Regions from separate parts of the Microbispora sp. CSR-4 genome, predicted to be linked through region 2. Evidence: riboswitches for the same ligand, from Rfam matches in the RefSeq annotation. Region 2 holds a riboswitch; each other region holds the start of a gene.
What was found. A riboswitch is a leader RNA that binds a small molecule or an ion and turns the genes downstream of it on or off. The one in region 2 is predicted to bind cobalamin.

Region 1: it holds a riboswitch for cobalamin, as region 2 does, so the genes downstream of both, FLV34_RS23715 (ribonucleoside-diphosphate reductase subunit alpha) here and FLV34_RS29120 (cobyric acid synthase) in region 2, are expected to answer to the same signal.
Region 3: it holds a riboswitch for cobalamin, as region 2 does, so the genes downstream of both, FLV34_RS02795 (ABC transporter substrate-binding protein) here and FLV34_RS29120 (cobyric acid synthase) in region 2, are expected to answer to the same signal.

Annotation. Positions count from the first base shown of each region.
Region 1 covers NZ_VJVX01000034.1:24,624-34,813, forward strand. The annotation lists gene glmS (glutamine--fructose-6-phosphate transaminase (isomerizing)) at 1-1,443, shown strand, start outside; gene FLV34_RS23700 (cysteine hydrolase family protein) at 1,496-2,146, opposite strand; gene FLV34_RS23705 (AraC family transcriptional regulator) at 2,158-2,970, opposite strand; gene FLV34_RS23710 (tripartite tricarboxylate transporter substrate-binding protein) at 3,311-4,249, shown strand; cobalamin riboswitch at 4,295-4,526, shown strand; gene FLV34_RS23715 (ribonucleoside-diphosphate reductase subunit alpha) at 4,661-6,985, shown strand; gene FLV34_RS23720 (ribonucleotide-diphosphate reductase subunit beta) at 6,982-7,986, shown strand; gene FLV34_RS23725 (oxidoreductase) at 8,141-9,718, opposite strand; gene FLV34_RS23730 (DUF5685 family protein) at 10,053-10,190, opposite strand, start outside.
Region 2 covers NZ_VJVX01000048.1:44,983-55,172, reverse strand. The annotation lists gene cobN (cobaltochelatase subunit CobN) at 1-2,139, opposite strand, end outside; gene FLV34_RS29120 (cobyric acid synthase) at 2,136-3,638, opposite strand; cobalamin riboswitch at 3,752-3,875, opposite strand; gene FLV34_RS29115 (FtsX-like permease family protein) at 4,012-6,714, shown strand; gene FLV34_RS29110 (FtsX-like permease family protein) at 6,711-9,233, shown strand; gene FLV34_RS29105 (ABC transporter ATP-binding protein) at 9,217-10,158, shown strand; gene FLV34_RS29100 (ABC transporter ATP-binding protein) at 10,151-10,190, shown strand, end outside.
Region 3 covers NZ_VJVX01000001.1:593,370-603,559, forward strand. The annotation lists gene FLV34_RS02770 (zinc ribbon domain-containing protein) at 1-81, shown strand, start outside; gene FLV34_RS02775 (serine/threonine-protein kinase) at 110-1,948, shown strand; gene FLV34_RS02780 (adenosylcobinamide amidohydrolase) at 1,945-2,724, opposite strand; gene FLV34_RS02785 (ABC transporter ATP-binding protein) at 2,721-3,536, opposite strand; gene FLV34_RS02790 (iron ABC transporter permease) at 3,533-4,561, opposite strand; gene FLV34_RS02795 (ABC transporter substrate-binding protein) at 4,808-5,758, opposite strand; cobalamin riboswitch at 5,836-5,972, opposite strand; gene FLV34_RS02800 (acyltransferase) at 6,358-7,629, shown strand; gene FLV34_RS02805 (Gfo/Idh/MocA family protein) at 7,592-8,464, opposite strand; gene FLV34_RS02810 (histidine phosphatase family protein) at 8,568-9,146, shown strand; gene FLV34_RS02815 (hypothetical protein) at 9,188-9,472, opposite strand; gene FLV34_RS02820 (DUF397 domain-containing protein) at 9,644-9,877, opposite strand; gene FLV34_RS02825 (helix-turn-helix transcriptional regulator) at 9,878-10,190, opposite strand, start outside.

The sequences.
Region 1 (10,190 bases), on a different contig from region 2:
GAGGTGCTCTCGCAGCTCGTCGGGCGCATGGTCAAGGAGACCGACTCGCTGCGCGAGGCCGTCTCACGGGCGCTGAAGAGCGTGGTCGGCACGTACGGCATCGCCGTCATCGACGCGCAGCGTCCCGGCGAGATCGTGGTGGCCCGCAACGGCAGCCCGATCGTGCTCGGCCTCGGCGAGAAGGAGATGTTCGCCGCCTCCGACGTCGCCGCGCTCATCCGCTACACCCGGCAGGTCGTCCACCTGGAGGACGGCGAGCTCGCGGTCATCAAGGCCGACGGGTTCAACACGTTCACCAGCGACGCCAGGGAGACGGCCAAGGAGCCGTTCACGGTCGACTGGGACGCCGGCCACTACGACAACGGCGGCTACGAGCACTACCTGCTCAAGGAGATCTCCGAGCAGCCCGACACGGTCGCCCGCACGCTGCGCGGCCGGATCGACGACCGGTTCCACATCGCCCACCTGGGCGGCCTCAACATGGACGCCCGCGAGACCCGCTCGTTCCGCCGCGTGAAGATCATCGGCTGTGGGTCCGCGTACTACTCCGGGCAGATGGGCGCGCAGCTCATCGAGGAGCTGGCCCGCATCCCCGCCGACGCCGAGCCCGCGTCGGAGTTCCGCTACCGCAGCCCCGTCGTCGAGCCCGACACGCTGTACGTCGCGATCAGCCAGTCGGGGGAGACGTACGACACGCTCGCCGCGGTGCAGGAGCTCAAGCGCAAGGGCGGCCGGGTGCTCGGCATCGTCAACACCGTCGGCAGCGCCATCGCCCGGGAGACCGACGGCGGCATCTACCTGCACGCGGGCCCCGAGGTCTCGGTGGCGTCCACCAAGGCGTTCACCTCGACGGCCGTGGCGTTCGCGCTGCTCGCCCTGCACCTCGGCCGCGTACGCGACCTGTCGCCCGCCGACGGCCGCAGGATCTGCGAGGGCCTGCGCCGGCTGCCCGAGCAGATCAAGGAGATCCTCACGCTGGAGGACCGGATCAGGGATCTGGCGAAGAAGTACGCCGACTCGCCGGGCATGATGTTCGTCGGCCGGGTGCGCGGCTACCCGGTGGCCCGCGAGGGCGCGCAGAAGCTCAAGGAGATCTCCTACGTCCACGCCGAGGCATACCCGGCGAGCGAGCTCAAGCACGGCCCGCTCGCGCTGATCAGCCCCGAGCTGCCGACGGTCGCGATCGTCCCGGACGACGAGCTGCTCGACAAGAACCTCACCACGCTGGGCGAGATCCGGGCCAGGCACGGGCGCATCCTCATGGTCGGCCACCGCACGTCCGAGGCGGCCGACGACTGCATCGTGGTGCCCAAGAACGAGGTCGAGCTCGACCCCATCCTGCTCACGATCCCGCTGCAGCTTTTCGCCTACCACGCGGCCGTCGCCCTGGAGCGCGACGTCGACCGCCCGCGCAACCTCGCCAAGAGCGTGACGGTCGAATAACCGTCCGCACGCCGTACGGCCCACGCCGCGTGCCGGTGCGGGCCGTACGGAGTCAGGCCCGGGACGCCGCGCGCGACCGGACGGCGGCGACGACCTCGCTCGTGTCCAGGCAGGCGATGCCCATCCCCGCCAGCTCGCGGTCCGCGCCGGCGGTCCAGCCGGACAGGGCGTCGCGGACCGCGACGGCGCGCAGGTCGCGCTCGGTCGCGTCGACGAGGGTGGAACGCGGGCAGTTCGGGTAGTTGCACCCGGCGACGACCACGGTGCTCACCGCGCGTTCCGCGAGGTGCTCCAGCAGCGGGGTGCCGTAGAAGGCGCTCCAGCGGGGTTTGTACAGGATGTGCTCGCCCGGGCCGACCTCCTGCGCGCGTCCCGCGAGGAGCAGGTCCGGGTCGAGCTCGCGTTCCGCCGTTCCGCCGGGGAGCCCGCCGGGGAGCAGTCCGGCGGCCAGCTGGGAGCCCGGGGAGTGCGGGTTGACCATGCCGCGCAGCGTCCGGCGGCACAGGTCGGCGTTGCTGCCGTCGGGCAGATAGAGGCGCACGACATGCACGATGGGCCGCCCCGCCTCGCGGAACGCGTGCGTGAGGCGCCGGACCGCGGGCAGCACCTCGGTGGTGCCGGCGATGCCGGCGACGAAGTCGCGCTGCAGGTCGATGGTGAGCAGCGCGCTGCGGGAGAACTCGGGCCCGGTGTATTCGTCCATGCCCGGCAACGCTAGGCGCGCGAGCCGCGCCGGTCTTGTACGTCGTTGCGCGCGAACCGGCCCGGGGTGGCCGCGAACGTACGGCGGAAATGGCGGTGCAGGTGCGCCTGGTCGTAGAAGCCGCTCTCCGCGGCGGCCCGCGCGATGGTGTGCCCGGCGGTCAGGAGCTGCTGGGCGCAGCGCAGGCGGAGCTGGAGCAGGTAGCCGTGCGGGGTCACGCCGGTCTCGCGGCGGAAGGCGCGCAGCAGCCGGAACCGGGGCAGGCCCGCCACCTGCGCGAGCTCGTCCAGGCTCGGGGTGCGCCGCAGGTCTTCGGCCAGATGCCGCTGCACCTTCGCGACCGGCCCCGCCGGCGTCGTGCGGATGGGCGCCGGGGCGATCCCGCGGCGCGTGTAGCGGACGAGGATCTCGGTGCACAGCGCCTCGAACTCCTCCTGCGCGGCGAGGGAGGTCTGGTCCCGGCGGCGGTGCAGCCGGATCAGGCGGGCGGCCAGGCGAGGATCGTACGGAGCCGGTGTGGAGAAGGCCGGCCGGTGCCCGGCGAGCTCCGCGAGCAGGTGCTGCGGGATGTAGAAGACCCGGTAGTCCCAGCCCTCGGGGATGCCGGGACGGCCGGCGTGGATGGTGTCGGCGTCGAGGAGGAGCAGGCTGCCCGCGGGTGCGTGCTCGGTGGCGCCGCGATAGCGGACGGCCTCCACCCCGCGCTCGATCGCCGCTATGGCGTACTCGCTGTGCGCGTGCGGAACGAAGTGATGCCTACGGAAGGACGCCGTCATCAGCCGTATGTCGTCGCGGCCGTAACGGTGCTCGACAAGGTCCTCCATGCCTGCCTTTGTATACGACGCCTGTATCCCTGACCGAGCGGGTGTTGCGCACGCGGAACTGCTCGCGCGAGCCAAGCGGGTCGAGGTGATCAAGCCCGACCCGCGTGCCCACTGTCACACCTGCTGTGCCGCACTGGGCAGTCACCATCGCAGCGAGGACGACGGCTTCTTTCCGAGCTCCTGCGGCAGGCGCCTGACCCGCGACCACCGCGGGATCGCCCTCCACCCGGCGAGAACCACCCATCGATCGCCGCAGCCGTAACGTCCGTTATGTGGTGACATGGTGTAGTTACTCATAGTCTGTGCGTGTAAGGGACTCTTCGGGGTGGAGGGTGCCGACATGCGACGCCGTACGGTCCTCGCACTGGGAGTCCTGGCCCTCGCGGGCGCATGCGGTGTCCCCGCACCCCCGCGCCGCGGGGAGCTCTCCCTGATGGTCCCGGGCCCGCCCGGCGGGTGCGGGGAGGGCGTCGCCGCCGGGTTCAAGTCGCTCGTGGAAGGGCGTGGCTGGGCCCGGGCCGTACGGATCAGGCGGGAGACCGGTGGCGGCGGGACGGCTCTCGCCGACCTGAACCGGCCGGGGGCCGGCCTGGTGGTCGCCGACTCCGCGCTGCTCGCCGCCTGCGCGCTGGCCCGCGACCCCCTCCTCGTGGCCCGGGCCGTACCGCTCGCGCGGCTGGCGGGGGAGTGGGAGGTGCTGGTCGCCTCGCCCGACTCGGGCTATCGCACGTTCGACCAGTTCGCCGCCGCGCTGCTGCGGAACCCGGGGGCGCACCGGGTCGCGGGCGGCGCCGACCGTGGCCCGGAACACCTGCTGTTCGGCATGACCGCCCGGGGCCTGGGAGCCGACGTCCGCCTGCTCGACTACGTCGCGTTCGGCAGCAGGGCGCAGGCCGTCGCCGCGGTCGTCGACGGGCGGCTCGCGCTCGGGTTCGGCAGCAGGCGCGAGGTCGCCCCCCATGTGCGCGCCGGACGGCTGCGCCCGCTCGCCGTCTCCTCCGCCGAGCGGCTGTCCGGGGTGGACGCGCCGACGCTGTCGGAGTCGGGCGTACGCGTCGTGTTCGCCGACTGGACCGGGCTGATCGCCCCGCGCGGCACGCCCGAGCCGGACGCCCTGCTCGATCTGTGCCGTGCCGTCGCCGACACGCCGGGCTGGCGGCGCCTGTGCGAGCGCAACGACTGGACGCCGATGTGGCTCGACGGCGACGACTTCCGGCAATGGCTCGCCGGCGAGGCACGCCGTACGGCCCTGCTCCTCAATGATCTCGGACTCCGCTGAAAAACACAACTTGTAGGGGTGCTTGCGGGAAGGGCCACTAGATGTAGGATCCATCGCGTTGCTGGTTCACCTTGGTGAGGCAAGAGGGAACCCGGTGGAAATCCGGGACTGCCCCGCAGCGGTGAGCGGGAACGACCGCCGTCGGCACAGCACGGTGCTGTGCTCCGAGCACTGGGCGCGAGCGCGCCCGGGAAGCGACGGCCAGTAGGACCGGCAGGGCGCGAGCCCGGCCGGGCGCCCGCGAGTCCGAAGACCTGCCAGCGATGCGCGCGCATGGGCGCGCGCCCCGCGCCGGGCCCCGAGGGCGGGCTCGCCGCATCGTCACGGCACGAATCCCTCTCGTGCGCGTGCGCCGCGGCATGCCTCCCTCCGGTCCGGCCGGGACACGAGACGACGAGGAGAGGGCATCTGATGACGATCACCGACCCGGCCTCCGCTTCCGCGGACCCCGCGTCAGAGGTACGCGGCGGGCCGTGGGCTTCGGCGGGGAACTCCGGACCCTCCACCGGTGCCGTACGGCGGGCATCGGCCGGCCCGGACGGCGGCCCGGACGGCGGGTGGGACGGCGGGTGGGACGCGGCGCAGGTCTGGCAGGCCATCGAGGAGGCGGCGGCCGGGGTCATCGCCGACCCGGAGAACTCGCGCCGGGCGGCCAGGCTGCTGAGCGGGCTGATCGCGGAGGAGGCGGCGGCCGAGGGGGTGCGCACGTTCTCCGAGTCGGTCGCCGCCGCCCACGCCGCCGGGCTGCTTGGCGACGCCGTCGCCGCCTTCGTGGCCGGTGAGGCCGAGGCGCTCGACGCGCTGATCGACCCGGCGGCCGACGACCGGTTCGAATACTTCGGGCTGCGCACGGTCTACGACCGCTACCTGCTGCGCCACCCGGTCACCCGGCGCGTGCTGGAGCGCCCGCAGCACTTCCTGCTGCGCGTCGCCTGCGGGCTGTCGGCCACGGTGGCGGAGGCGGCCGAGCTGTACGGCCTGATGTCCACGCTGGCCTATCTGCCCAGCTCGCCGACGCTGTTCAACTCGGGCGCGCGCCGGCCGCAGCTCTCGTCGTGCTTCCTGCTCGACTCCCCGAGGGACGAGCTGGAGAGCATCTACGAGCGGTACGGCCAGGTGGCCCGGCTGTCGAAGTATTCGGGCGGGATCGGCATCGCCTGGACGCGGGTGCGCTCGCGCGGCTCGCTGATCCGGGGCACCAACGGCCTGTCCAACGGCATCGTGCCGTGGCTGCGCACGCTCGACGCGTCGGTGGCGGCCGTCAATCAGGGCGGCAGGCGCAAGGGCGCGGCCTGCGTCTACCTGGAGACCTGGCACGCCGACATCGAGGAGTTCCTGGAGCTTCGCGACAACACGGGCGAGGAGTCGCGGCGCACGCACAACCTCAACCTGGCCAACTGGGTGCCCGACGAGTTCATGCGCCGGGTCGAGGCGGACGGCACGTGGTCGCTGTTCGACCCCAAGGAGGTCCCCGAGCTGACCGACCTGTGGGGTGAGGCGTTCGACACCCGTTATCGCGAGCTGGAGGCCGCCGGGCGCTACGTCAAGCAGGTGCCGGCCCGCGCCCTCTATGCCCGGATGATGCGCACGCTCGCCCAGACCGGCAACGGCTGGATGACGTTCAAGGACGCCTCCAACCGCGCCTCCAACCAGACCGCGCGGCCCGGCAACGTCATCCACCTGTCCAACCTGTGCACCGAGATCCTGGAGGTCACCAGCGACGGCGAGACCGCCGTGTGCAACCTCGGCTCGGTCAACCTCGCCGCGCACCTGACCCCGGAGGGCGACGCCGTCGACTTCGGCAGGCTCCGCGCCACCGTCCGCACCGCCGTACGGTTCCTGGACCGGACGATCGACCTCGGCTTCTATCCGACGCCCGAGGCGGAGGCGGCCAACCGCAAGTGGCGGCCGGTCGGCCTCGGCGTCATGGGCCTCGCCGACGTGTTCTTCGCGCTGCGCCTGCCGTTCGACTCGCCCGAGGCGCTCGCGCTGTCCACCCGCATCGCCGAGGAGATCGCGCTCGCGGCGTACGGCACCTCGGCCGACCTGGCCGCGGAGCGCGGGCGCCACCCGGCGTACGGGGAGACGCGGGCGGCGGACGGCGTGCTGCACCTCGACCACTATCCGTGCACCCCGGTCCACCCGGAGGAGTGGGCCGCGCTGCGGGCCAGGATCGCGGAGACCGGACTGCGCAACTCCCTGCTGATCGCGATCGCGCCGACGGCCACGATCGCCTCGATCGCGGGCTGCTACGAGTGCGTCGAGCCGCAGGTGTCCAACGTCTTCAAGCGGGAGACGCTGTCGGGGGAGTTCCTCCAGGTCAACCGTTATCTCGTGCGGGACCTCCAGGCCCTCGGCCTGTGGACGCGGTCGATGCGCGACGCGATCAAGCTCAACGACGGCTCGATCCAGGACATCGCCGCCATCCCGGCCGAGCTCAGGACGCTCTACCGCACCGCCTGGGAGCTGCCCCAGAAGGCGCTCATCGACCTGGCCGCCGCGCGGCAGCCGTACGTCGACCAGTCGCAGTCGCTCAACCTCTTCATGGCCGCCCCCACCATCGGCAAGCTCTCGTCGATGTACGCCTACGCCTGGCGGTCGGGCCTGAAGACCACCTACTACCTGCGCTCCCGCCCGGCGACGAGGATCGCCCAGACGACCGTCCCCGCGGTCACGCCGGTGGACGCCGTCGCCTGCTCCCTTGAGAACCCCGAGATCTGCGAGGCTTGCCAATGAGAACGATGCTGCTCGACCCCGGCATGGACCTGACCCTGCGCCCGATGCGCTACCCCGGGTTCTACGAGAGGTATCGCGCGGCGATCAGGAACACCTGGACGGTCGAGGAGGTCGATCTCGCCTCCGACCTCGCCGACCTCGCGACCCTCGACGAGGGGGAGCGCCACCTGATCAACCGGCTCGTGGCGTTCTTCGCGACCGGCGACTCGATCGTGGCCAACAACCTGGTGCTGAACCTCTATCAGCACGTCAACGCCCCCGAGGCGCGGCTGTACCTGAGCAGGCAGCTGTTCGAGGAGGCGGTGCACGTCCAGTTCTACCTGACCCTGCTCGACACCTACCTGCCCGATCACGACGAGCGGGCCAAGGCGTTCGCCGCCGTCGAGCACATCCCGTCGATCCGCGACAAGGCCGAGTTCTGCTTCCGCTGGATCGACTCGATCAGCGAGCTGAACCGGCTGGAGACCCGGGAGGACCGGCAAGCCTTCCTGCTCAACCTGATCTGCTTCGCCGCCTGCATCGAGGGACTGTTCTTCTACGGCGCCTTCGCGTACGTCTACTGGTTCCGCTCGCGGGGGCTGCTCGGCGGTCTCGCGACCGGCACCAACTGGGTGTTCCGCGACGAGTCGATGCACATGGAGTTCGCCTTCGAGGTGGTGGACACCGTACGCCGCGAGGAGCCGGACCTGTTCGACGACGAGCTGGCGGCCCAGGTGACGCGGATGATGGAGGAGGCGGTCGCCGCCGAGCTCGCCTTCGCCCGCGACCTGTGCGGCGACGGGCACGGCGTCATGAGCGCGGACAACATGCGGCGTTACCTGGAGTATGTCGCCGACCGCAGGCTCGCCCGGCTCGGCCTGCCCGTGCGGTACGGCACGGATAACCCCTTCCCGTTCATGGAGTTCCAGGACGTGCAGGAGCTGGCGAACTTCTTCGAGCGCCGTGTCTCGGCCTACCAGGTGGCCGTCGAGGGCGACGTCAGCTTCGACGAGGCCTTCTGATCCGCCCGCTTTTCGGCGCCCGGCTCGCCCGGCTCGCCCGGCGCATCCGGATCGGACGGGTGCGCCGGGGTTTCGGCGATACGTCATTCAATCACTTGATTGATTATGATGTGCCGTACGTCCGGCGCGTCCGGCTCGCCGAACCGACTCCCGTTCAGGGGGCGTTGGACGGCCGCAGGAGCCTGCTCGCGCCGGCGATGAGCGCGGTGGCGAGGATCCAGCCCGCCGCGATCAGTCCATTCGCCAGCCACTGGGTCCATCCGGCCGGCTCCCAGGCCCCGCGCTGCTCGAACACGCTCACCGGCACCAGCAGGTCGAGCGTGTAGACGAAGGCGTTGAAATGGCGTGACTCGTCCAGGCCGATCTGGTGCGGCGGCCACCGCGTGAAGATCGCCGTGCCCGTCGCGAGGAGCAGCGCGGCCCACAGCCCGGCGAGCCAGGGCCGGTATCCGTACCCGACGAGCCCGTCGAGCAGCCGGCCCCACAGCCGCCCGGGCGGCCGCAGCGTCCGCCGCCGCGCCCGCTGCCTGGCCAGCAGCACCCGGCGCGCGTCCGGCTCGTGGCCGATGCGCCGGCAGTAGGCGGCGAGCTGCTCGTACGGCTGGGGGCGGTAGCCTCCGGGGTCGCGCCGCAGCCAGGAGAGCCGGTCGGACAGGGTCGCCGGGCCGCGCAGCGACTCGTACGTCAGCCCTTCGAGCCGCACGTGGCCCGGGTAGCTCTCCGGGCGGTCGAACAGCACACCGAAGCGGGAGTAGCCGAGGTTGACCTCGCCCTCGATCGACTCGGGCAGCAGGATGAGCTCGTCCGCCTGCATGTGGCTCAGGTGCAGCGCCCGTCCGGTCGCCCGCAGCACCGCCCCGTGGAACGACAGGACCCCGCGGATATGCGCGCCGCGCAACCGTACGGTGCCGTGGGCGGTGAAGCCCGCGCCGAGCTCGGCCGCGTCGGCCTGCAAATGGTCGGCGTGCACGGCGGGGACGCCGTCCGCGGTGACGACCGCGCCCTGGAGGTAGAGCCCGCTGGCGAACCGGGCGCCGATCAGCCGCAGCCCGCCCGTGGCCCGCATGTTCCGTAAGAAGGCGCTGCCGTCCACGACCAGCCCGCCGGCCCACAGCGCGACCGACTCCCAGGTGCGCGGCTCCTGCGATCCCTCCGGCCCGCTCCAGTGGGCCTGCTCCAGGAGGGACGGCGCCCCGGGCGGCGTGCCCCGGTAGGGATTCTGGCCGGGTGTGCCCAACCGGGCACCGGAGAGCCGGAGCTGCCCGGTCACGTGGGCGTTGTCCAGGCGCACCCCCTCGCGTACGGCCGATCCGTCGAGGTCGAGCAGCCCGTCGATCGTGGCCCGGCTGGCCCGGAAGCGGACGATGTCGCAGCGGCGCAGCCGCACGCCCCTGGTCCTGGCGTCGTTGAACGAGACCGTCCCGGCGATGTGACAGTCGAGCAGGTGGATCTTCGCCTCGATCGTGGCGTCGGACAGGTTGAGATCGCCGATGATCCGGGCCCCGGCGAGCCGGACGCCCGGCACCCGGGCCGAACCGCCGGCGCCCCGGTCGAGCACCAGGGCGGAGATCACCTCCGCCCTGACCACCCGGGAGCGGCCCCACTCGCCGCCCGAGGAGGGATCGGTCTCCCGGCCGTGGCGCAGGTCGACCCAGTCGCCGGAGGGATAGGCGTCCCAGAGCCGGCGCTCGGCGGGGGTGAGCCGGCGGAAAGGGGGGCGCGATCTTCCCATGGGCCGACGATAGCGCCGATCCTCGCAAGGGCCGCCGCGCTGCTCACCTATCTGATGGACCGCCGCCCGGACGGACCAGCTGCCGCCGTACCATGGCGTGAGCTCCGATACCTCTGACCATTCGTCCTTCTCGTCGCCATCCCCTCGTCGGCGGGAATGCTCCTCTCAAAGCCCCGGCGGCAGGCCACGATCAGGTATCGGCCCCGCGCCCGCGGGGATGGTCCCTCCCTGTTCACCGCGACGACCACGACCGGCTTCCACGGCCGCACGAGTCATGCGGTTCCCTACGACCGCCTCCTGGGCACGGACGGCCCGGCCGCGCCCGCGTGAGCCGTCAGGCGCCGCAGTCGCAGCAGCAGCCGTCACCACAGCAGCAGTTGTCCCCGCAGCAGCAGCCGTCGCCCGAGCAGCAGTCGGAGCATGACGAGCAGCAGTCGGCGCAGTCACAGCAGTCCGAGCAGTCGGGGCAGTC
Region 2 (10,190 bases):
CCGCCGCGCCTCGGCCTCGAACGCGTCCACCTCGGCCGAGGCGGCGTCTCCCGGCAGGCCGAGGGCCTCGCGCAGGCCGGGCAGCGCCCCGGCGGCGCCGGCCCAGACCTGGCGGGCGCGCAGCACGGCGAGCACCAGGTCGACCCGGGCCTCCCCGGTGTGGACCTGGCCCAGCACGTGCAGGCCGTCGCGGATCTGCGCGTCCTTGATCTCGCACAGGTAGCCGTCGACGTGCAGCAGGAAGTCGTCGAACTCCGTGTCCTGCGGCCGCTCGTCCACGTGCAGGTCGTGGTGGAGCTGGGCGGCCTGGATCAGCGTCCAGATCCGTGCCCGTACGGCCGGCAGCTTGGCCGGGTCGAGCGCGGCCACGGTGGCGTGCTCGTCCAGCAGCTGCTCCAGGCGGGCGAGGTCGCCGTAGGAGTCGGCCCGCGCCATCGGCGGGATCAGGTGGTCGACCACGGTGGCGTGGGCCCGCCGCTTGGCCTGGGTGCCCTCGCCGGGGTCGTTGACGATGAACGGGTAGACCAGCGGCAGCGCGCCGAGCGCGGCGTCGGGCGCGCACGACGCCGCCAGCCCGAGCCCCTTGCCCGGAAGCCACTCCAGCGTGCCGTGCTTGCCGAGGTGGACGACCGCGTGCGCGCCGAACTCGCGGGCCAGCCACCAGTACGCCGCGAGGTAGTGGTGGCTGGGCGGCAGGTCGGGGTCGTGATAGATGGCGACCGGGTTCTCGCCGAATCCCCGGGGCGGCTGGATCGCGAGCAGGACGTTGCCGAACCGCAGCGCCGCGAGCACGATGTCGGTGCCGTCCACATAGAGGGAGCCCGGCGGCGGCCCCCAGTGGGCGGTCACCGCGTCGCGCAGGTCGCCGGGCGGCGCCGCGAACCACTCCCGGTAGGCGTGCAGCGGCACGCGGGCGGGGGCGGCCTCGATCTGCTCCTCGGTGAGCCACTCCACGTCGTGGCCGCCGGCCGCGATCAGGGCGTGGATCAGCGCGTCGCCGTCGTCGGGCGCGTCGCCCACGTCATATCCGGCGTCGCGCAGGGCGCGCAGCAGCACGACGGCGGAGGCCGGGGTGTCGAGCCCGACGGCGTTGCCGACCCGGGAGTGCCGCGTGGGATAGGACGACAGCACGATCGCCAGGCGCTTGTCCGCGTTCGGCACGTGGCGCAGCCGGGCGTGCGCGACCGCGAGCGCGGCCACCCGGGCGCACCGCTCGGCGTCGGCGACGTAGACCGGCACGCCGTCGGGCCCGTCCTCCTTGAACGAGAACGGCACGGTGATCAGGCGCCCGTCGAACTCGGGCACCGCCACCTGCATCGCGGCGTCCATCGGGGACAGCCCGGCGTCGGAGTCCGCCCACACCGCGCGGGGCGTGGTCAGGCACAGCGCCTGCAGCACCGGCACGTCGAGGGCGGCCAGCGCCCCCGCGTCCCAGGCGTCCTCGTCGCCCCCGGCGCTCGCGGCGGCGGCGACCGCCCCGCCCGCGGCCAGCACGGTGACGACCAGCGCGTCCACGGGCCGCAGCAGGTCGAGCAGGTCGTCACCCGCGCCCCGGAGCGATCCGCAGAAGACCGGCAGCACGTCGGCGCCCGCCGCTTCGACGGCGTCGCACAGCGCGTCGACGAACGCCGTGTTGCCCGACAGCTCGTGCGCCCGGTAGTAGACCACGCCGACCAGCGGGCGGCCCTCCCGGCGGGCGCGGCCGGGCCGTACGCCGGACTCGGGCGCGGGCCGGGGCGGCGCGAAGCCCTCGCCGGTCAGCAGGAGCGTGTCGGACAGGAAGCGGCGCAGCTCCGCGAGGTTGTCCGGGCCGCCCTCGGCCAGATAGGCGAGCGCCTGCGCGGCGACCCCGGACGGCACGGTGGACAGGGCCATCAGCGCGGCGTCCGGGGCCTGCTCGCCGCCCAGGACCACGGTGGGCAGCCCGGCCGCGAGCACGGCGTCGAGTCCCTCGGGCCAGGAGCGCCTGCCGCCGAGCAGCCGGACGACGACGGCGTCCACGCCGTCCACCAGGGCGGGCACGTCCTCCGCGGCCGTACGCGCGGGGTTGGCGACCCGCCAGCCGGCCCCGCTCCGGGTCGCGGCGAGCAGCTCGGTGTCGGCGGTGGACAGCAGCAGCATCCTCGGCGGTGTCGTCATGGACGGTCCTCCCGCAGCGTGAGCTCGGCGATGGGCAGGCCGGTGGGCACGCCGCGCTCGATGAGCCGCCACACGGCCTCGGTGTCGAGGTGCTCCTCCACGAGGTCGCCCAGGGCGTCGAGGCGGGCCTCCCGGTGCGCGGCGAACGTTCCGGTCCCGGGCAGCCAGGCCCGGCCGGTGACGGCGGCGACCTCGGCGAGGAAGGCCCGGCGGAATCCGTCGCGCTCGAACAGGCCGTGCCAGGTCGTGCCCCACACCTGCCCGGCCCGGCAGCCGTCGAGGAACGGCTCGCCGCCGTCGAAGGTCACCCGGCCGTGGTGGATCTGGTAGCCCGCGACCACGTGACCCCGCCACTCGCCCTCCGCGAGCGTGAGCACCTTGCCCGGCGCGTACGCCGTCCGGGCAGGCAGCAGCCCGAGGCCGGGCACCCGGCCGGCCCGGCTCTCGACCTCGTCGTCGATGACCGTGCCGAGCATCTGGTAGCCGCCGCAGATCCCGAGCACCGGGCGGCCCTCGGCGGCGCGGCGGCGCAGCGCCTCGTCCAGGCCGCGCTCGCGCAGCCAGGCGAGGTCGCCGACGGTGGCGCGGGTGCCGGGCAGCACGACGAGGTCGGCGTCGGCGAGCTCGGCGGGGGTGGTGACGAGGCGGACGCTCACCCCCGGCTCGGCGGCGAGCGCGTCGGCGTCGGTGACGTTGGACATGCGCGGCAGCCGCACGAGGGCCACGCGCAGCACGTCACGTCCCACCGGCGGGGTGAGCAGGCCGGGACGGCTGTCGAGGTCGAGGGAGTCCTCCACGTCGAGCCACAGGCCCGAGCGCCACGGCAGCACGCCGAGGCACGGCCGGCCGGTCGCCTCCGTGAGCCAGTCGAGCCCCGGCCGCAGCAGCGCGAGGTCGCCGCGGAACTTGTTGACCACGAAGCCCGCGATGTGCCGCTGGTCGTGCCGGTCGAGCACGGCGAGGGTGCCGGCGAAGTGCGCGAGCACGCCACCCCTGTCGATGTCGCCGACGACGAGCGCCGGCAGGCCGGCGGCGCGGGCCAGGCCCATGTTGGCGATGTCGCGGTCGCGCAGGTTGACCTCGGCGGGGCTGCCCGCGCCCTCGCAGATCACGACGTCGTAGCGGCGGCGCAGGCCGTCGAGCGCGTCGAGGGCGACGTCGAGCAGGCGCATCTTGTGGGCGCGGGAGGACATGGCGTCCACGTCGGCGTGCGCGCGGCCGAGCACGACCACGTGGGAGTGCCGATCGCCCGCGGGTTTGATCAGCACCGGGTTCATCGCGGCCTCGGGCTCGACCCGGGCCGCCACGGCCTGCATCGCCTGGGCCCGCCCGATCTCGCCGCCGTCGGCGGTGACCATCGAGTTGAGCGCCATGTTCTGCGCCTTGAACGGCGCGACCCGTACGCCGCGCCGGGCCAGCCACCGGCACAGGCCGGCCACCAGCACGCTCTTTCCCGCGTCGGAGGTCGTGCCCGCCACGAGCAGGCCGCCGCCGGCCACGTCAGCAGGTGGAGCGCGAAACCGGCAGTGAGGCGCGTCTGCGCAGGCCTGTCCGGGCCATGGCATGTCCCCCCTGGGGGTATCCGCGCCCCCGGTAGAAGGTCCGACGGCCGGAGTATCCTGGCTCCCGGATCAGCGCTCCCCTCAGCCTTCCCGCCCGTGCTGGGCAGTGGCGTGGGTGAGGTTCGCTCCCCGGTGACAGTGGCGGGACCGCGCCGGATTCACACCGGCTTCCTCCGCGTCCGTCGCTTGCGGGGTCAACTTACACCTTCGTGCCGGATGTCCCGCAAGTACGGTCTGTCGGATATATCGGAATCGCTACGTATGTCGGGCCGGTGTGGTGTGCCCGGATCGGCTTTGCCATGATGCCCGGGTGAAACGGGGGAGGGCAGTGCTGGGGCGGCTGCCGTTGGTGATCCGACGTGCGCTGGCCGAGCCGCTGCTGCTGGCGGCCGCGTTCGGCTCCATCCTGCTCGCCACCACGGCGATCGCGGCGCTGCTGCTGCACGCGGGGTCGGCGAGCCAGGCGGGCGTGCGGAGGGCCCTGGACACGGCACCGCTCGCCGCCACCGCCACCGTCGTCACCTCCTCGGTCACGTCCGGGGACTTCGCGAAGGTCGACCAGGCCGTCCGCGCGGGCATCGCCCACGCCCATGGCGAGGTGCCCGTACGGGTCACCGCGCGCGTCGAGTCCGCCTCCTACGCGCTGAGGGGACGAGATAAAGGCGGTCAGCCCGTCCTGACCCGGTTCGCCACGTACGAGGGACTGGACGGCCAGGCCGACCTGGTGAGCGGCCGATGGCCCACGCGGAAAGGGACCGCGGGGACGGCACGGGGAACGACAGCGGGGACGGCAGGCGATACGGCCGTCGCGCTCTCGGAGCCGGCCGCGCGGGCGATGAGGGTCTCCACCGGCGACACGTTCACCGTCGTCGGACGCCTGGACGGCAAGCCGGCCCGCGTGCGCGTCTCCGGCGTCTTCCGGCTGCGCGACCCCGACGACCCGCGCTGGACGGGAGAGGACCTGCTGCGCCACGGCACGCAGACCGCCGACTTCACTTCCCGAGGCCCCATGGTCGTGCCGGCCGGCGTCTTCCTCGACCGGTTCGCGGCCGGCGCCTCGGCCCGCTGGCTCGCCGAGCCCGACCTGCGCCGGCTCCCGCCCGAGCGACTGCGGCCGTTCTCGGCGTCGGTCGCCGGGATCTCCGCCGACGTACGGTCCGGCTGCCCCCGGTGCACGGTCACCGAGACGCTGTCCGGCACACTGCTGCGGCTCGACCACGGCGCGCTGGTCGCCCGCTCGACCATGCTGGTGCCGGTGCTCCAGCTGCTCGTGCTGGCCGCGTACGCGCTGGCGCTGACCGCGCGGCTGCTCGCCGAACACCGCCGGATGGAGACGGCCCTGCTGCGATCGAGGGGCGGCGGGTCGCCGCGGCTCGCCGCCATGGCGGCGGGGGAGGCGCTGCTGATCGCGCTGCCCTGCGCGCCCGCGGCGCCGTTCCTCGCACCCGTCCTCCTGCGGCTGCTGAGCGCCTTCCCCTGGATCGAGGCCACCGGCGTGGAGCCGCCCCGCGCGCCCGACGGCAGCACGTTCGCCGTGGCGGCGGTGGTCGCGCTCGCCTGCGCCGCCATGCTGGCGGCGCCGCCCCTGCTCGCCGCCCGCCGCACGTACGTCGAGGAGCAGGCGGCGCGCGGGCGCGCCGACCGGCCCGGCCTGGTGCAGCGGGCCGGGGCCGACGTGGCACTGCTCGTCCTGGCGGCCCTCGCCATCTGGCGCCTGCGCGGCCAGGACGCGGCGGAGACGACGCGCCTCGGCGGCGAGCTCGGGCTCGACCCGCTCGTCGGGGCCGGGCCGGCGCTCGCCCTGCTCTGCGGCGGGATGGCCGCCCTGCGGCTGGTGCCCGCCGTCGCGAAGATCGCCGAGCGGGCGACGCGGCGACGCCCCGGGTTCGGCCCGGCCGTGGCCGCCCGGCAGGTGAGCCGGCGCCCGGCCCGCTATTCGGGCCCGGCGCTGCTGCTGACGATGGCGACGGCGATCGGCGTGCTGTCCCTGACCACGGCCGCGACCTGGCGCTCCGCCCAGGAGGACCGGGCCAGGCACGTCGCCGGATCCTCGCTGCGCGTCCCGGCCCTGCCCGGCGACGACGCCCGGACCTTCACCAGGCTGCCGGGGGTCGCGGCGGCCGTGCCCGCGCACCGCGCCACGGTCGTCGCCGACGGCGCGGACGCCACGCTGATCGCCGCCGACGCGGCGGATCTGGGCCGGGTGCTGCTGCTGCGCCCCGACCTGTCGCAACTGCCGCCGGCCACGCTGGCCTCCCGGATCACCGGGTCCGCCGGGCGACCGCTCCCGGTCGTGGTGACCCCCGGGCTGGCGGACACCACCAGGATCACCGCGGGCACGGCGGCGATCCCCGTCCGGGTCGTGGGCGTCGTCACGGCGATGCCCGGCACGCCCGAGGGCACCCCGGCCCTGCTCGCCGACCTCACGGCGTTCCGGGGGAAGGGCGCCGAGGGGCAGGTGACGGAGTGGTGGCTGGCCGCCGACGGTTCCACTCGGGATGCCCTGGCCGCCTCGGGACGCGGCAGGGACATCGTGGACGCGGCCGCCCTCACCGCCGGTTACCGGGACGACCCCACGGCGGCCGGTCTGCAGGGCGCGCTGCTGCTCGGCTTCGCGGCGGCGCTGGCGTTCGCCGTGCTGGGATTCCTGGTCAACACGGCGGTCTCGGCGCGCGAGCGCAGGGGGGAGTTCGCCGTGCTCGGCGCGCTCGGCGTGAGTTTCCGGCAGACGCTCGGCCTGCTCGCGGCCGAGCAGTCGTTCGTGATCGGGCTGTCGCTGGCCGGTGGGGTGGCGCTCGCCGTGGCCGTCTCCGCCGCGGTGGTGCCGCCGATGGTGTCAGCCGGATACGCGACCGCGGGCGGGCTGCCGGTGTCGCTCCACGTGCCGTGGCCACAGGTGGCGGCGCTCGCCGTCGCGATCCTCGCGGTGCTCCTCGCGATCGTGGCGGGGCTCGCGCGGTCGCTGCACCGCCGTGAGCCGGCCGCCGTGCTGCGTGCGGGGGAGGCGTCATGATCCGCCTGCCGGGAGTGCACGGGCTTCTGGGAGTGCACAAGGGTGTGGCCGCGCTGCTGGCCGCGCTGGTCTTCGGCGCCGCCCTGGTCGTCTCGGCCCTGCCCCGCATGGTCGAGTCGTCCCTCGACGCGGCGGCCAGGTCGGCCGTCGGCTCCGCCCCGCCCGGGACCACCTCGCTGGCGGTCCAGTTCACCCGCCGGCCGTTCGACCCGAGGGGGATGCGGACGACGAAGCAGGTGGCCAAGGCGGACACCGCCTGGCGCGCCCTGCTCCCAACGGCGCTGCGGGAGGTCGCCGATCCCGGCCGGCTCTACGACTTCGCCACCTCGTCGCCGATCCTGATCGACGACCGGGCGCATCGGTATATGACGCTGAAATGGGTCTCAGGGGCGGGCCGGCATGTGCGGTACGTCAAGGGCGGCCCACCTGGCCGCGGCTCCGGCACCCGCGTCGAGGTGGCCGTCCCCGCGGTCGCCGCCACGGAGATGTCGATCAGAACGGGCGACACGCTCCGCCTCGGCGACCTGACCGTGAAGGTCACCGGGCTGTTCGAGCCGGTGCGTCCCGCCGACCGGTTCTGGGCGCTGGAGCCGGAGCTCACCTACGTCATCCACCACCGCGTGCCGCTCGCCATGGACGACGACCTGATCGTCACCGCGCTCGCCGACGGCGACAGCCTCGCGGGCGCCGAGCTGCCCATCCTCTTCCGATGGCTCGTCACCCCGGCGCAGGAGCGCATCGGCGCGGGCAACGCGGCGGCCGTGCTCGCCGACACGGCGGAGTTCGGCCGCCGCCTGGGCAGGCAGGACCTCGAAGTCACCCTGTCGACCGGGCTCGACCGCATCCTGGCGGAGTACCTGCAACGGCTGGCCCTCACGCGGGCGCTCATCACGGTGTTCCTGAGCGGGCTGGCCGTCGTGTGCCTCGGCACCACGGCCCTGGCCGTGCTGCTGTTCGCCGGGCGGGTGCGCGGCGACCTGCTGCTGATGCGCGCCCGCGGCGCGTCCCTCGCCCGGACCATGCTGACCTGCGGCGGAGCGGTCGCGCTCGTGGCGGTGCCGGCGGCCGCGGCGGGCCAGGCGGCCGCGGGCTTCGTGCCGGGCGCCCCGACGGCGGTCGCGCGGCTGGGACCTGCCGCGCTGGCGGCGGGGACCATCGCGATCGCCTGCGCCGCCGCGCTGGTCCGGTCCGGCGGCCGGCGGTCGGGGAACGCGCTGCGCCGCATCGTGCTGGAGCTCCTGGTGCTCGCGCTCGCGGTGGCGAGCGTGCACCTTCTGCGCACTCGCGGGCTCGGCACGGGCGGTCTCGGCACTGGCGGTCTCGGCACGGGCGGTCTCGGCACGGGCGACGCGTTCCTCGCGCCCGGGCCGGTGCTGCTGGCGCTGGCCGCCGCGCTGGTGGTGCTGCGGGCCGGCCCGGCCCTGATCCACCTCGCCTTCCGGGCCGCCGCCCGGCGCAGCGGCGCCGTGCCGTTCCTCGGGCTCGCCGCCGCCCGGGCCGTGCCGAGCGCCGCGCTGCCGGTGCTCACGCTGCTGCCGGCCGTCGCCCTCGCGGCGTACGGCATGGTCACCGCCGGAGGGCTGGAGGAGGCCCAGCGGCAGGCGGCCTGGGAGCGGACCGGCGCGGAGATCAGGGTGGAGCGCGCGGAGGGCATCGCGCCGGAGACGCTGGAGCAGATCGCCCACGCGCCCGGCGTCAGGGCCGTCGTCCCCGCCGCGGTCGGCACGACGGTCGCCGAGGTGGGCTTCGGCGGGCGGCCGGCCACGGTCGTCGCCGTCGATCTCGGCGCCTACCACCGGCTGGTCGCGGGCAGCCCGCTCCGCCTGCCGCCGCCGGGCAGCGGCGCGCTGGTCTCGCGCGACCTGTCGGCCGCGGGGAGCTTCGACGTCGGCTGGCCCGCGCGGACGACGGTCACCCCGGCGGGGACCGTCGACGCGATGCCCGGGGTGGCGGCCGGCGACGGCGCCCTCATCGTGCTGCCCGGCGCTCCCGCACAGGTCAACACGCTGCTGATCGCGGGAGACCCCGAAGCGGTCAGGCCGCTGCTCCCGTCCGGCGCGAACATGACCACCGTGGCGGGCGCGCTCGCCGAGATCACCGGGGCGCCGCTGACGGCGGCGCTGACCGCCGCGCTGCGGGTCGCCGCCGCGGCGCTGGCCGCGTACGCGCTGGCGGCCGTCGCGATCGCCCTGACCGGGGGCGCGGCCCGGCGCGCGGAGGACCTCGGGCTGCTGCGCGCCCTCGGCCTCACGCGCAGGCAGGCCGGGCTGGTCACCGTCCTGGAGGCGGCCCCGCTGCTCGTCCTGACCGCCGTCGCCGGGCTGGCGGCCGGGCTCGCCATGCCCGCGCTGATCGGAATCGACCTGTCGGCGTACGCGGGCGGGCGCCAGGGCGCGCTGTCGGGCGGCGCGCTCCTGCCCGCGCTGCCCGGCGTTGTCGCGGGTGCTCTGGCCGCCGGGGTCGCCGCCGTCGCCCTCGCGGGCGCCTATTGGGGAGGAAGACGTGGACACGCTGGCTGACCTGGAGGCCCGGGCCACGCGGGGCGGACCCGTGTTCGGCGCGGACGCCCACATCCTGTGCGACAACCTCGTGCGGATCTACAAGACCGAGGGGCCCGCCGCGGTCGAGGTGGTCGCGCTGCAGGGTCTCGACCTGCTCATCGGCCGGGGCGAGCTGGTGGCGGTCGTCGGAGCCTCCGGGTCGGGCAAGTCGACGCTGCTCAACATCCTGTCGGGGCTCGACGTGCCGACGGCGGGGCTCGCCCGGGTCGCCGGGATCGACCTGCTGTCCATGACCCCCCGCGACCGCCTCCGCTACCGGCGTTCCGTCGTGGGCTTCGTCTGGCAGCAGACCTCCCGCAACCTGCTGCCGTACCTCACCGCGCGGGAGAACGTCATGCTCCCGATGCGGCTGGCGGGCGGCACGTCGCGGCGGGCCAGGTCGTCGCGTACGGACGAGCTGCTGGAGCTGACGGGAATGGCGGACCGCGCGGACCGGCGGCCCGGGGAGATGTCCGGCGGCGAGCAGCAGCGGGTGGCCGTCGCCGTGGCGCTGGCCAACGCGCCCGAGGTGGTGCTCGCCGACGAGCCCACCGGGGAGCTCGACAGCGAGAGCGCCGAGACGGTCTTCGGCGTGCTGCGCCACGCCAACCGGGAGCTGGGCGTCACGACCGTCGTCGTGACCCACGACCCGATGGTGTCGCAGCAGGTCGACCGGACGATCGGCATCCGCGACGGCCGCACCTCCAGCGAGACGTTCCGCCGCACCTCCTCCGACGGGAGGGTGGTCGCCGAGGAGTACGCGGTGCTGGACCGGGCCGGGCGCCTGCAGTTGCCGAGGGAGTTCATCAACGCCCTGTCGATGGAACACCGGGTGCGCCTGGAGCTCGAACGCGACCACATCGGGGTGTGGCCTTCCGGGGTGGATGAGGAGACCGATGAGTGAGCCGCTGGTCGTCGTAGAGGGACTGCGCAAGA
Region 3 (10,190 bases), on a different contig from region 2:
AAGTTCTGCACGCAGTGCGGCATGCGACTGGGTCAGGGACACCGTTTCTGCGGCTTCTGCGGGAACCCAGTCGATTCGTGATCGGAAGAACGTTCAAGGGGGAGACCGTATGACCGAGGGGCCCGTGATGCCGCCGCTCGTCGGGCGGCAGCTCGGCGACTACACGGTCGAGGCGGTCGTCGGACGTGGTGGCATGGCGACGGTCTACCGGGCCCGCGACCAGCGGCTCGGGCGGGCCGTGGCGCTGAAGGTGCTCGCACCGCAGCTCGCGCACGACGACCGGTTCCGCGACCGGTTCGTACGCGAGTCGCGGATGGTGGCGAGCATCGACCACCCCAACATCATCCCGGTGTACGAGGCCGGCGAGCGCGACGATCTGCTGTTCATCGCCATGCGCTACGTCGAGGGCAGCGACCTGCGCAAGCTCGTGCAGTCGGAGGGCCCGCTGCCGGTCGGCCGGGCCAACCCGCTGTTCGTGCAGATCGCCTCCGCGCTGGACGCCGCGCACGCCCACGGCCTCGTGCACCGCGACGTGAAACCGGCCAACATCCTGGTCACGCAGGCCGACCACGTCTATCTGACCGACTTCGGGCTCACCAAGAGCTCCTCGGCCGAGGCCGGGCTGACCAGCCATGGTCACTTCATGGGCACTCCGCGCTACGTCGCCCCGGAGCAGATCCGGGGCCTGCCGGTCGACGGCCGGAGCGATTTGTACGCGTTCGCCTGCGTCGTGTACGAGGCGCTGGCCGGGCAGCCGCCGTTCCAGCGGGACACCGAGCTGGCGCTGCTCTACGCCCACGTGTCCCACGACCCGCCGCCGCTCACACCGTACCGGCCGGACCTGCCGCACGCCGTGAACGCCGTGCTCACGCGGGCGCTGGCCAAGTCGCCGGCCGAGCGGTTCGAGACGTGCCAGGCGTTCGTGTCCGCGCTGCGCGACGCGATCAGCGGCGGCGCGGGCGACCCGGCGGCCTCCCCGTCGTATCCCCCGGTCACCCCGTCCCATCCCCCGGTGCCCTCGTACCCGCCGGTCTCCCACGCCTCTCCGGGGTCTCCGGTCTCCCACGGCTCTCCGGCCGCGCAGGGACCGGCCGGGGCGCGGCCGCAGGGGTCCTATCCGCCGGGCACGCCCACCTCGTTCCCTCCCGGCACCAGGCCGCCCGTCACCCATCCCTCCTACTCGGCGCCCACGGCGTCGTCCCACCCGCCGGTGAGCCATCCGACCGGTGCCATGGGCCATGTGCAGGGTCACGGGTCGTACCCTCCCGGGTCGCCGAACGCGCAGGCGACGGTCGCGTCGGCGGGCGCGCAGGGCCAGCGGCGAGGGCTGCCGCTCGGGCCGCTGATCGGCGGCCTGGCGATCCTGGTGTCCATCGCCGTCGCCGCGGCGCTGCTGCTGACCAAGGGCGGGGACACCGCCGCGACGTGGAACACCTACCCGGGCAGCACGGCGGCGCCGTTCACCATGTCCTACCCCTCGTCGTGGGGCGAGGCCAAGACGAACGCCGACCAGTGGATGATCGCCTCCCCCGCGGTGGACGAGTTCAACGCGCTGTTCGCGGTGCCGGGCAACACCGACTGGTCGAAGGTGAACGCCATCATCAAGGACCAGCCTGATCGGGCCGCCGGGGTGTTCGCCCAGGTCAGCAACACCCTGAGCACGTCCGACTCGCCGATGGAGCTCCAGGAGAGCCTGGGCCCGGCGCTGCCCGGCGTGACCACCTACTTCGGTGTGCCGACGCCCACGACGGTCGGGGCCAAACCCGCGTTCCGCATCGAGGGCGTGCTCAGCGACCCCCAGCAGGGCGGACGGCTCGAGTTCATCGCCTACGTCGTACGGCAGGGCGACACGGGCACGACCGTCCTGATCACGTTCTTCTGCCCGCCGGGCAAGTTCAACCAGTCGAACATCGACCACATGGTGAACAGCATCGCGTTCACGTCCTAGCCCCGCCGGGTGCGCCAGTCGCGTGCGCCGTCGAGGACGGCCCGGTGGACCGCACGGGCGATCCGCGCGCCCCAGACGGAGCGCGGGCCGCCGAACTCCTCCGCCGGGCCGTCCTCCCGCGCGGCGACGCACACGGCGTCCGACGCGGTCCCGGTGCAGGGGAAGCCCGCCTCAAGCAGCGCCTGCGTCTTCGCCTCGGTGACCGTCATGACGGCGTTGACCAGCGCGGGGTCGGAGAACGCGACCGGCACGGCCACCAGGATGTTGATCGTCCCCGGCCGCGGCGCCCGCCCACCGGTTGCCGGCATCCCGGCATCGCCCGTGCCGACCGGCTCGCGCGCGGGACCGGATGCGGCCGGACCGACGGGCTCCTGCGCGGACGCCGAAGCGGGCTCGGGGGCGGCAGGGGCGGCGGGCAGGCCGGGGTCGGGCACGCCCTCGGGCGCGGCCGCCCAGGTCGGCACGCCCAGGCCGACCGTGGCGACGGCCTCCGCTCCCCCGTCGGCCGCCGTGACGTACCGCTCCACCAGCGCCGCCGTCATCATGCCGACCCCGGGGCCGCCGGGCCCGAGCGCGTCCATGTGCTCGACCGGGTCCATGCGTGAGTAACCCGCGGCCACCTGCGCGTTCAGCACCCACTCCCGGGGACCGATGCCGCCGCCCAGCATCGCCGAGGAGATCATCCGCCAGCCGGGCCCGAACCGCCACAGCAGCGTGCCCAGCCGCTGGCCGTCCTCCGTACGGTGCGTCAGGGACGGCCGGAGGAGGCCCGTCATGCCTCCTCCGCCATCGAGGAGACCGACGGGCGCACCAGGTGGACGACGGGGCGGCCCTCGGGGCCGGGCTCCACCCGCACGCGGGCGCCGAAGTGCTCGGTCAGCAGCGGCTCGGCCAGCACCTGTCCGGGCGGCCCGGCCGCGACCGCCCGCCCTGCGGCGAGCAGCACGAGCACGTCGGCGTACTGCCCGGCGAGGCTGAGGTCGTGCAGCGTCGTCACGACGGTGAGGTCGTCGGCCAGGCGCAGCCGGTCGACGAGTTCGAGCACCTGCTGCTGGTGGCCCAGGTCGAGCGCCGTGGTCGGCTCGTCGAGCAGCAGCACCGGCGCCTGCTGCACCAGCGCCCTGGCGAGCACGACGCGCTGACGCTCGCCGCCGGACAGGTGCCCGAGCGGCCGCGACGCGAAGCCGTCCAGGTCGAGCCGTTCCAGCACCGACCGCGTCACCTCGCGGTCCCGCGCGCTCTCGCTGCCGAGATAGGCGATGTACGGCGTGCGGCCGAGCAGCGCGTAGTCGTAGACCGTCATGTCGGGCGGCAGCGCCGGGCTCTGCGGCGCGTAGGCGATCAGCCGTGCCCGGCGGCGCGGGCGCAGGTCGTCGACGGCCGTCCCCTCGACGAGCACCTCGCCCTCCCTCGGCACCAGCCCGGCGACGGCCCGCAGGAGCGTGGACTTGCCCGCGCCGTTCGGCCCGATGATCGCCAGCCACTGGCCGGGCGCGGCCGACAGCGTGACGTCCGTGAGCACCCGCCGCCCGCCCAGCGTGACGCCCACGCCGCGCGCCTCGACGGCCGGTGCGGCCCGCCCGCTCACGTCCCCACCCGCCGGGTCACGCGCAGGATGGTGACGAAGAACGGCGCCCCCACGAACGCCGTGACGACCCCGATCGGCAGCTCGGCCGGCGCGAGCACCGTACGCGCGATCGTGTCGGCCAGCACGAGGAACGCCGCGCCGCCGAGAAACGACACCGGCAGCACGATCCGGTAGGACCAGCCGGCGAGCCGCCGGACCACGTGCGGCACCACGATCCCGACGAACGCGATCAGCCCGCTGACCGCCACGGCCGACGCGGTGGCGAGCGAGGCGGCCAGCAGCACGACGAAGCGCACCCGCGCCGCGCGCAGGCCGAGACTCACCGCCTCCTCGTCGCCCACCGACAGCACGTCGAGCAGCCGCCCGTGCAGCAGCATGCCGATGGTGGACACCGCGGCGTACGGCGCGATCATGCGGAGCTGGTCCCAGCCGCCGCCGACGTCGCCGAGGATCCAGGAGTAGATCCGCTGCAGTTCCTCCACCTTGAGCTGCTGCACGAAGGTCTGGATGGCGGTGAGGAACGAGGTGACCGCGACACCGGCGAGCACCAGCGTCGCGGTGCCGCCGCCCCGGCCCGCCGTGTGGCCCAGCGCGTACGCGAGGAACACCCCGCCGACGGCCCCGGCGAAGGCGGCGATCGGCACCGCGGTCACGCCGGTGTCGCCGCCCAGGAAGACCACGACGAGCGTCACCGTGAGGCCGGCTCCCGCCGCCGCCCCGAGCAGGTAGGGATCGGCCAGCGGGTTGCGGAACACACCCTGGTAGCCGGCCCCGGCCGTGGCGAGCAGCCCGCCCACGACGGCCGCGAGCAGCACCCGCGGCACCCGGAGCTGGAACAGCAGCCCCTCCTCGACCGGCGACAGGCCCGAGTGCACCGACACCAGCGGCAGCCGGTCGAGCAGTGCGAGCACGATGGCGCGGGGCGAGATGCCCGCCGCGCCCGCCATCAGGCCGAGGGCGAGACTGGCCGCCAGCACGACGGACGCGACGAGCAGCGCCCGGCCGCGCGGCCGGGCCGGGGTCATGACGCCACCACCGGCCTCACCACGTCATCTGGCACCAGGCCACCGAGCACCCCACCACCGAGCACCGTGTCATCGGGCACCGCGTCATCGGGCGCCGGGTCACCGGGCGTCGTGTCCCTGGGCGTCGTGTCACCGGGCACCATGCCACCGTGCCGTGTCACCAGAGGCCGTGTCACCAGAGGCCGTGTCAGCGGGCGTCGTACCACCAGGCGCCGCGCCGCCAGAGGCGTCCGCGTCGTCACCGGCTCAGCTCGCCGCCTTCTGCACGGCGTCGCTGACGGCCTGGGCGAGGTCGGCGACCCGGGGCCCCCAGCGGGAGGCGAGGTCGTCGTCCAGCCCCACCACGCGGCCCTTCTTCACGGCGGTCAGGCCGGACCAGCCCGGCCGCTTGGCCAGCGCGGCGGCGTCCTGCCCGCAGCACTTCGTGTCACCGAGGAAGATCAGGTCGGGGTCGGCCTTGGCGATGAACTCCGCCGACAGCTTGGGATAGCCGCCCGCCGCGTCCGGCGCCTCGTCGGCGATGTTCTTCAGCCCGAACAGGCTGTAGACCTGCCCGATGAACGTGCTCGACGTCGCCGCGTAGGGCGTGGTGTCCAGCTCGTGGTAGTACGTCAGCTCCTTGTCCTTCGGCGCCGCCGCCGCGAGGGCGTCGATCTTCTGCTTGACGCCGGTCGCCACCTCGTCGGCCTTGGCCGCGTTGCCGGTGGCCGCGCCGAGGTCCCGGATCTGGTCGTAGGTGTCGTCGAGCTTGGTCGCGGCGGGTTCGAGCAGCACCGGCACGCCGACCTTGCCGAGCCCGGTGACCACGCCCTCCAGGTCGTTGGCGAGCACCACGAGGTCGGGCTTGGTGGCGACGATCGCCTCGACATTGGGCTTGAACCCCGACAGCGAGGTCTTGGGCGCCTCGGGCGGGTAGTTCGACTGGTCGTCCACCGCCGTCACCTGCGCGCCCGCGCCGATCGCGAACAGGATCTCGGTGGCCGTCGGGGACAGCGACACGATGTGCTCGGGCTTCTTGGCGATGGTCACCGCGCCGTTGCCCGCCTGAACGGTGACGGGGAATGCGGCCTGACCGGTGCCGTCCGAGACGGCGGGGGTGGGGGTAGCGGACGTGGCGGCGCCGTCGCTCTGGCCGCAGCCGGCCAGAGCGAGCACGCCCAGCACCACACCCGCGACGGCCGTGCGTACGGGCCTCACGAGGTCCTCCATAAGGGGGAATGCCGGGAATCGAGGGACCCGCTGGAAGCGACGGATCACCCTTTTCCACGAGGGTCGATAGCGTCGGCGCGCAGCGCAGGCGACCTGGCTCGTCCCCGGGGGCGGGGAACCACAGTTGCGGGACAGCGCCGGATTCTCACCGGACTTCGCTACGCGGCGCGCGTCGGACGCAACGGTACCAATCCCTCACGCGGCGTCCACCCCCGGCCCGGGACCCCACCGCCCCGGGCGGACGGCGATCCACGCGCGCGGCCGTCGGCCTGGGCGTACGCGGGGTTGGTAGGGCCGGCCCTACCCCGGTGGTAGGGGGCCTCCCATGATCGGAAGTAGGGACCGCGTCGCTGCGCCGGGCGGGGGCGCGGCGGGACGCTTGAACCGCTCGCGAAGACCGGGCCCCAGGCCCCGGGCCACCGCAGCCCCCGAACCACCGCGACCTCGAACCACCCCGACCTCGAACCACCGCAACCCCGAACCACCGCAACCCCGAACCACCGCAACCCCGAACCACCGAGGCTTCGAGCCCCCACCGCCCGCGGAACGCCCCCGCGGCGGCCCCGAAACAGCGAAGGCGGCTTCTCGTGTCCCTGACCATGCTTCCCCCCGCAGCCGAGCGGGCCCCGGCCGCACCCGCGCCGCGCGACCGCTTCATCGACGTCCTGCGCGTCTTCGGGATGGTCCTGGTGGTCGTCCAGCACTGGACGATGCCGGTCCTGTCGTACGCCCAGGGGCGGCTCACGACCGGCAACGCCCTGGCGGCGATCCCGTACGTCACCTGGATCTCGCAGGTCATGCCACTGGTGTTCTTCACCGGGGGCGCGGCCAACGCGATCAGCTTCCGGTCCGCGGCTCGCCGGGGCGGGACGGCCCGGGAGTGGACCGCGCGGCGGGTACGCCGCCTGGCCTGGCCGGTGGTGCCGCTGGCGGTCGTGTGGCTGCCGCTCCCCCACCTCCTGACGGCCCTGGGCGTGCCCGCGCAGCCGGTGGAGGTGGCCGCGCGGACGGTCGGGCAGCTCCTGTGGTTCCTGGCGGTCTACCTGCTGGCCGTGGTGACCACGCCGCGCCTGCTGCGGATGCGGGCCGGGGTGGTCCTGCCAGTGCTGGCGGGCGGCGCGGTGCTGACGGACGTGGTCCGGTTCTCCGGCCTGGAGGCCGCCGGTTATCTCAACGTCGCCTTCGTCTGGCTGGCCGTCCACCAGGTCGGGTTCCGGTACGCCGAAGGCGGCCTGGAGTGGCTGAGGGGACGGCGGGCCGCGGGGCTCGCGGTGGCCGGGTTCGCGATGGTGGCGGCCCTGGTGGCGACCGGGCCCTACCCCTCCAGCATGATCGGGATGCCGGGGATGATCTCGAACATGGCCCCGCCGAGCGCCTGCCTGCTCGCACTGTTCGCCGGTCAGCTCGGCCTGGCGATGCTGCTGCGCCCCGCCGTGAACGCGCTGGCCGCCCGGCCGGTGGCCGAGAGGGTGCTCACCGCGCTCGCGCCGCACATGATGACGATCTACCTGTGGCACATGACCGCGCTCGTCGCCGTCGCCGGTGTGGCGGTCATCGGGCTCGGGCTGACGCCCACCGCCGGCTCGGCGGCCTGGTGGAGCGCCGCCCCGCCGTGCCTGGCCGCCCTGGCGCTGGTGCTGGTCGGGCTCACCGCGCTGCTCGGCCGCTTCGAGAACCCCGCGGGCGCCGCCGCCCACCGGCACGTGCCCGTGGCCGTACCCCTCATGGGCGGCGCGCTGCTCACGCTCACCATCACCGGGTTCGCGCCCGGCCCCGCGCCGGTGATCGCCTCCGTCGCCCTGGGCGCGGGCCTCGCCCTGGTCAGCCGGCCCGCAGCTGCCGCTCCACGTCGTCGATGATCTCCTGCATGCGCAGTCCGTGGCGGGCGTCGAGCGGATGCCCGCCGCCGTCGCGCACGGTGCTCGCGAACTGCCGCACCACCTCGGGGAAGACGTCGCCGAGCTCGGAGCCGAGCAGCGAGGCGGTGCCGAGCCTGCCGTACACGTCGACACGGCTGGGCGGGGTCTCCCCCTCGACGGCCATGCTGAGCGACGCCTCGCTGACCGCGCCGCCCTCGTGCTCCAGCAGCAGGCCGACCCAGCCGAGCGGGTCGCCGTGGGCCTTGACCCCGACCACGCGGCCCAGCGCGGCGTCGAGCAGGTCGATCGTGTGCGGGCCCACGTCGAGCACCGCCCCGCGCTCCAGCCGCCAGGGGGTGGCGAAGGGGCCGCCGCGCAGGCTTCCCGAGATGTTCGCGGCGTGCCCGCCGAAGGGCTCGATCCGCCGGGCCCGCTCCAGGAAGCCGGCCGTCGCCGCCGAATAGCGGAACGTGAAGAGCATCTGGGAGGCGACGCCCGCCTCCTCGATCGCCCCGGCGAGGCGCCGGGCGCCGTCGAGGTCGGCCGCGAGCGGCTTCTCCAGCAGCAGGGCCTTTCCCGCCCGGGCCGCGAGCACGCCGAGTTCGGCCTGCACGGTGGGCGGCACGCAAAAGGCGACCGCCTCCGACGCCGCGAACAGGTCCTCCAGCCGCTCGAAGGCGGGCGCGCCGTGGGCGTCCGCCAGCGCTCGCGCCGCCTCGGGCCTGCGCGCCCACACTCCGGACAGCGTCGTGTGCGGCCCGGCCGCGAGAGCGGGCGCGTGCACCATCTCCGCCCACGGTCCCGCACCGACGACTCCCACCCGCACCGGCTCCATGTGGCGCCCCCTTTCCCGCGGGGACCCTACTGCAGGCCGCGGGCGGGTGGTCAAGGGGGCCCGTCGCGGGTGAAATCGGACGTACGGGCAAGATGGACGCTCTATGAACGTCATCCTGTTGAGGCACGGCGAGACCGAGTGGAGCAGGGCCGGGCGGCACACGGGCCGCACCGACCTGCCGCTGACACCCCACGGCGAGGAGCAGGCACGGGCGCTGTCCCGCCTGGTGGCGGGCCGGTCCTTCGCGCTGGTCCTCGTCAGTCCCGCACAGCGGGCCCGCCGTACGGCCGAGCTGGCCGGCGCCGGGCGGTACGAGGTGGACCCGAACCTGTGGGAGTGGGACTACGGCGGCTACGAGGGCATCACCACCGCCGAGATCCGCCGGTCACGCCCCGGCTGGTACGTCTGGCGCGACGGCGTGATCCCGGGAGACGAGGCGCACCCGGGCGAGACCGTGGAGCACGTCGGGGAACGGGCGGACAAGGTGCTCGCCCGGATCCGCCCGGCGGACGGGGACGTGCTGGTCGTCGCGCACGCCCACATGCTGCGTGTGCTGGCGGCCCGCTGGCTGTCGCTGCCCGCCGATCACGGCAGGCTCTTCCGGCTCGACACCGGGACGTACTCCGTCCTCGGCCACGAGCACGACGAGCCCGTCCTGCTCCACTGGAATGTGCCGGCCTGACGACGCGACGGCCCGAGTCACGCGCACCCGGGACCCGGGCGTCACGCAGCGTCCACCTGGGCGACCTGCTGGGGCTGCGGACCTCGGCCGGTGAGCCATTCCAGGACCTTGCGGTGGCCGCGCCGGGCGTCTTCGAAGTGCCCCCCCCGCCAGTACCTGGGCTGCTCCCGTACCCCGGTGACCCACGTCCGGTAGGCCACCGACCTCGGCTGCCCGTTCGCCGGGTCGGCCGGCGCGGCGACTCCGTAGGTGCGGATCACCACGCGGCCTCCGGGTGCGAACAGCACGTCGTCGGCCACCGGGTAGAGAGTCATCTGGTCCAGCACTGGGTCCCCCTTGTGAGCTTTCTTGAGGACCCACTCTGCCGGATCCGTGTTACGCCTCCCGCGTCGTGACGTTACACGCGTGAGACACGGGTGAACGCGGGGCCGTCCCCGGAGCCGGTCGGACCATTCCGATCACACCAGTCGATCACACGAGTCGGTCACACCAGTCGATCACACCAGGAGGCCGTCGAACTCGCCGTCCTTGACCCCGAGCACCAGGGCTCGTATCTCGTCGCGTGTGTAGATGAGGGCCGGCCCGTCGGGATAGCGGGAGTTCCGGACGGCCACGCTGCCGTCGGGAAGCTCGGCCAGCTCCACGCAGTTGCCGGTCGAGTTGCTGTGGGCGCTTTTCCGCCAGGTGACCCCGGCGATGTCGGTTGCGGGCATCCCGTTATATGCGTGCATTTATGTCTCTCTGAGAAGTTCGCCGAGGATCTCGGCAGTGCCGCCGGGCGTGGTGCTCTCCACGCACAGCTGCTCCATGGCCGTGAGGTAGGGATCGATGTCCTCACGTTTGTCCAGGTAGAGCGCACCCCAGAGCTGCTCGACGTAGACCACGTCCGAAAGGTCGGACTCCGGGAAGCGGAGGATGGTGAACGCGCCTCCCTCGGCCGCGTGCATCCCATAGCGGAGGGGCATCACCTGAAGGGTGATGTTCGGCAGCGTGGACACCTCCAGCAGATGCTGGAGCTGTTCCCGCATCGTCGCACTCCCTCCG